2 regions of the Bradyrhizobium sp. HKCCYLS2038 genome follow, and region 1 is predicted to be linked to the other one. Evidence: predicted binding sites of a transcription regulator. Region 1 holds the regulator's gene; the other holds the start of a gene.

Evidence for each region. The regulator LexA, encoded in region 1, represses DNA repair genes until DNA is damaged. The targets are predictions, from matches to a motif close to TGTTCNNNNTGTGTTCNG.
Region 2: ACQR1I_RS15055 (DUF3072 domain-containing protein) is a predicted target of LexA. The motif match lies at 861-878, and genes of this name have one in related genera.

Annotation. Positions count from the first base shown of each region.
Region 1 is NZ_JBNPTM010000009.1:27,962-30,159, forward strand. It holds gene ACQR1I_RS30545 (molybdopterin molybdotransferase MoeA) at 1-623, shown strand, start outside; gene lexA (transcriptional repressor LexA) at 813-1,511, shown strand; gene ACQR1I_RS30555 (hypothetical protein) at 1,821-2,198, shown strand, end outside.
Region 2 is NZ_JBNPTM010000003.1:289,874-292,071, reverse strand. It holds gene ACQR1I_RS15065 (glycoside hydrolase family 3 N-terminal domain-containing protein) at 1-199, shown strand, start outside; gene ACQR1I_RS15060 (hypothetical protein) at 219-506, opposite strand; gene ACQR1I_RS15055 (DUF3072 domain-containing protein) at 613-804, opposite strand; gene ACQR1I_RS15050 (hypothetical protein) at 909-1,139, shown strand; gene ACQR1I_RS15045 (hypothetical protein) at 1,216-1,467, opposite strand; gene ACQR1I_RS15040 (type 1 glutamine amidotransferase domain-containing protein) at 1,725-2,198, shown strand, end outside.

The sequences.
Region 1 (2,198 bases):
TCGTCTACTCCAACGGCTACGCGCTGCGCGCGATGGTGCGCGCCGAAGGCGCTGCAGCGGTCGATCTCGGCATCGCGGCGGATACGCTCGAAGCCACCGTGGCCGGCATTCGCCGGGCGCGCGAATCGGGCGCGGACATCCTGATCACGACAGGTGGCGCCTCGGTAGGTGATCACGACCTGGTCAAGCAGGCGCTGGAGGCCGAGGGCGTCGAGATGGCGTTCTGGAAGATCGCGATGCGGCCGGGCAAGCCGATGATGCATGGCCGGCTCGGCGGCGTCAGGGTGATCGGCCTGCCCGGCAATCCGGTGTCGTCCTATGTCTGCGCCATCCTGTTCCTGGTGCCGCTGATTCGGCGCCTGCTCGGCCGCGACGAGGCGCAGCTGCCGCGCGAGACCGCCCTGCTCGGCCGCGAGCTCGGCGCCAATGATTCGCGCGAGGACTATCTGCGGGCCCGGCTGGACGAGCGTGCCGACGGCACGCTGGTGGCGACCCCGGTGACGCAGCAGGATTCGTCGCTGCTCGGGAATCTCGCGCTGTCGCAGGCGCTGGTGATCCGCCCGGCCTTCGCGCAGAAGGCGCCTGCCGGCAGCCCCTGCGAGATCCTGCGCCTGCCGAATTGAGCTTTTCTCACCGGCAAGCCCGCGCCGTTCATCATATTTTTAGGATTGCGGAACACACATCGAACATATAGTGTCCGTTCATGATTTGTTTTTAGTATGTTGCGGGCGACGCGAATACGAACGTTCACTTCCGGCTCAGGGACGCAGGGCACGGGACTTGGACGACAACAAACTGGGGACCAGGCCGAGATGCTGACGCGCAAACAGTACGAACTCCTGCGGTTCATCAACGAACGGCTCAAGGAAGCGGGCGTGCCGCCCTCGTTCGACGAGATGAAGGACGCGCTCGATCTGCGCTCGAAGTCGGGCATTCACCGCCTGATCACGGCGCTGGAGGAGCGCGGCTTCATCCGCCGGCTGCCCAACCGTGCCCGCGCCATCGAGGTGATCAAGCTGCCCGAGCTGTCGCAGGCGGCCAGCAACCGCCGTGGCTTCACGCCCTCGGTCATCGAGGGCAATCTCGGCAAGGTTCGCACCTCGACGCCGGCGCTCGATGACGGCGAGCGCCCGGTCGCCGTGCCGGTGATGGGCCGCATCGCCGCCGGTACGCCGATCGAGGCGCTGCAGACCCGCAGCCATACCATCAGCGTGCCCGCCGACATGCTCGGCAATGGCGACCATTATGCGCTGGAGGTGCGCGGCGACTCGATGGTCGATGCCGGCATCCTCGACGGGGACATGGCGCTGATCCAGCGCAACGAGACCGCCGACACCGGCGACATCGTGGTGGCGCTGATCGACGACGAGGAAGCGACGTTGAAGCGCTTCCGCCGCCGCGGCGCATCGATCGCGCTGGAGCCGGCCAACACCGCCTACGAGGTCCGCATCCTGCCGCCGAACCGCGTCAAGATCCAGGGCAAGCTGGTCGGCCTGTATCGCAAGTACTGAGCACGCGACGTCGCTTGCTGGATATGCACGATCGATCGGTGGCGGGGTGCTGTGATCTTCGCCACCGAACGACGTGAGACGCAAAGAAAAGAAGCAAGACGCGAAATCGAGTCGCGCGCGAATGCATGTCATGATGTGCAGCGCGGTATCCTCAAACGCTTGTGATCGCGGCCACCCGCATGCCGTGCAGATCAGCGCAGAATTGCCGCGAAGCGCGCGCTAACATCTCCTCGATGTCCACTCTGATAGAGGCCTGCGCCTGTCCGGGGGGAAGCGTGGGTCGGCTATCTCTCAGCGAGGAGCGATCCGATGTGTGACTACAGCCTCCATGCCGTTGCGTCCCGTCCCGCCAAGGTCGGCGAGACGCTGATCTCGACGACGTTCCGCGGCACCGCGACCCGCGGCTTCGCCAGCGAAAGCGAGCCGACCGTCGCGGTCTGCATGCTGCCCGGCACCGAGCTCGCCTTCGCCGAGGACGTCCGCTACGACAGCCGCTGGCTCTGGACCCGGACAATCCGCGAGCGCGTCGCCAAGTTCAACAGCATCGAAAAGCACATTCCCGATCGCCACCACGACGCCGTCGAGTTCGCCGATGGCCGCCACGTGCTCGTGACGCAGCTCTGCGAAGGCCAGCGCGTCACGGTGCTGCAGCTGCCCGTCACCAAGCAGCCGACCGAGCGCGGCCCC
Region 2 (2,198 bases), on a different contig from region 1:
CGCGTATGACGGCACGCAGTTCCATCGCGCGTTTGCCTGCGCCAAGCAGGCGTTCGCGCAAGGGCGCATCGACCTCGACGCGTTGCGCAGGAGCGACGACCGGCTCACGCGCTGGATGGCTGGCGACAATGGACCGCTCGCGGCGAATGCCTCGGTGACGCCGGCGCAATCGCCGACCGGAGGTCGAAAGATCGATTGAGCAGGGAGCGCCTCTGATGTCAGCGTGGGCCGTTGCCGGTCCAGTTGCGCCAGGCCACGTTGGACAGACTGCGAAGGTCCGTCGCCAGTGGGCGCCGTGTCTGCTTGTCGTGCGCACCGATGACCTGTTCCGACTCCCGGATCTTGAGCTGAAGCTCGGCAACCTGCCGCTTGGTCCGCTCGATCGCCTTCGCGTCCGCGCTCTCGCCGACCGTGAAACGGGTGGTCTCGATCTGCTTCAGCGCCGCGCGGTTCTTCTTGAGCTGAGCGCGGTGCCACGCAACCTTGCTATCACTGTCCGCAACCATGGTGCACCCCCGGGAAAGGCCGCAGAGAGTAGACGACAGAGTCGTGATTCGCGACAGCGAGGCGCGTCAGTGCCGGCGCATCGCAATACCGATCAGGTGGGGGAACTCAGTCCAATCCTGCGGCGCGTCTCATCTCATCGATCAGTTCGGATGCCTCCGCTTTGCTTCGCACACGCTCGGTCGGATCGGGCCGGCCGGCCTGCTCACTGAGGGTCTTCAAGTAAGACGCTTGAGCGTCCGTCATCGGATCGTCTCCCGAGACCCAGTCACTGGGGTCCTTTTCGAGCTTCTCTGTCATGATCCACCTCTGCGGCTGCCGATTTCGCTGTCCTTGAACACTTCTGACTTGCCAAATGTTCCTATTTTGTTCTAAGGTGTTTTCGTGGTCTCAGCGAGGGCTTCATGCACGACCTCAGTTTCGTTCGATCGGAAATCGACCGGTTGCGTATCCAGGTGGGTCGGCAGCGGCGTGAGATCGTGCAATTGCAGCGCGCCGGGATTGCCACGGAAGCGGCGCAGGCGTTGCTGCAGCGTATGCTGACGAGGCTCGATGGCCTGCGAGAGCAACGTGAGCAGCTCAAGCTGGAAAGTGCCGAGGGAATGACGCGTCGGAGGTCTGCCAGACACGGCTGAGATGTGTTCGACGCTGGCTGAAGTGCGTCGCGGGAGGTGTCAGCGGCGCGGGAGCCTCTCCGTTAATCCCTGCTGATCAGGATGTCAGCGTCGTCTTCTTCTCGCGTGACGGCGAGTTTTGCTGCGAACTGCGCAGCGCGTCGGCATCGCGTGCCTCCGGGATCACGATGTCTTGTCCGGAGCCAGCGAGCTCGTCCGGGGTGGCTTCGCACGGCTTGATCTCGAGACTGTTGTCGAGAACTTTCTCACCATGCGCATCCAGCGTGACGAGGTCGGCCTGCTCGGCCGCCTCCCAGACCTCGCGCTCGGTTCGAAACGGCCGCGTCATTTGTTCGTCATTCTCAAATAATGCGTAAGGCACGTGGGGCTCCAGATCGCATCGCGCGACGGAGCACCGGCCTCGCTCGCGTCATGGACGTGAGGGCAGTGCTGCGCGCTCCATACAAACAGCAGTCGCGGTTTGCTGTTCCATGGCGAGATGAAGCCGCCAGTCGATCAGTTGTGACGATCGGTCTTGGTTGGTCGCGGGAACGATGGCCGCGCGCGCAAGGTTGCTCGCGGTGTCGATTCAGACAGGAGAAGACAATGGACATCGAAGGAAAGAGGATCGCGATCCTCGCCACCAACGGGTTCGAGCAATCCGAGCTCGAAGTGCCGCGCGATCGCCTGAAGCAAGCTGGCGCAACCGTTGAGATCGTGTCGCTCGCCGCGGGCGAAATCAAGGGCTGGGATCAGAAGGATTGGGGACGGCCCGTGAAGGTGGACAAGACGCTCGATCAGGCGTCCGCATCCGACTACGACGCGATCGTGCTCCCTGGCGGACAGATCAACCCGGACCTGCTTCGCCTGGAGCCGAAGGCTCTGAAGTTCATCAAGGATATTTTCGACGCCAAGAAGATCGTCGCGGCCGTGTGCCACGCGCCCTGGCTCCTGATCGAGACCGGCATCGCGAAGGGGCGCAAGATGACGTCGTATAAATCGATCAAGACGGATGTCGCCAACGCCGGTGCCGAGTGGCAGGACGCCGAGGTTGTGGTTGATCAGGGCGTGATCACCTCG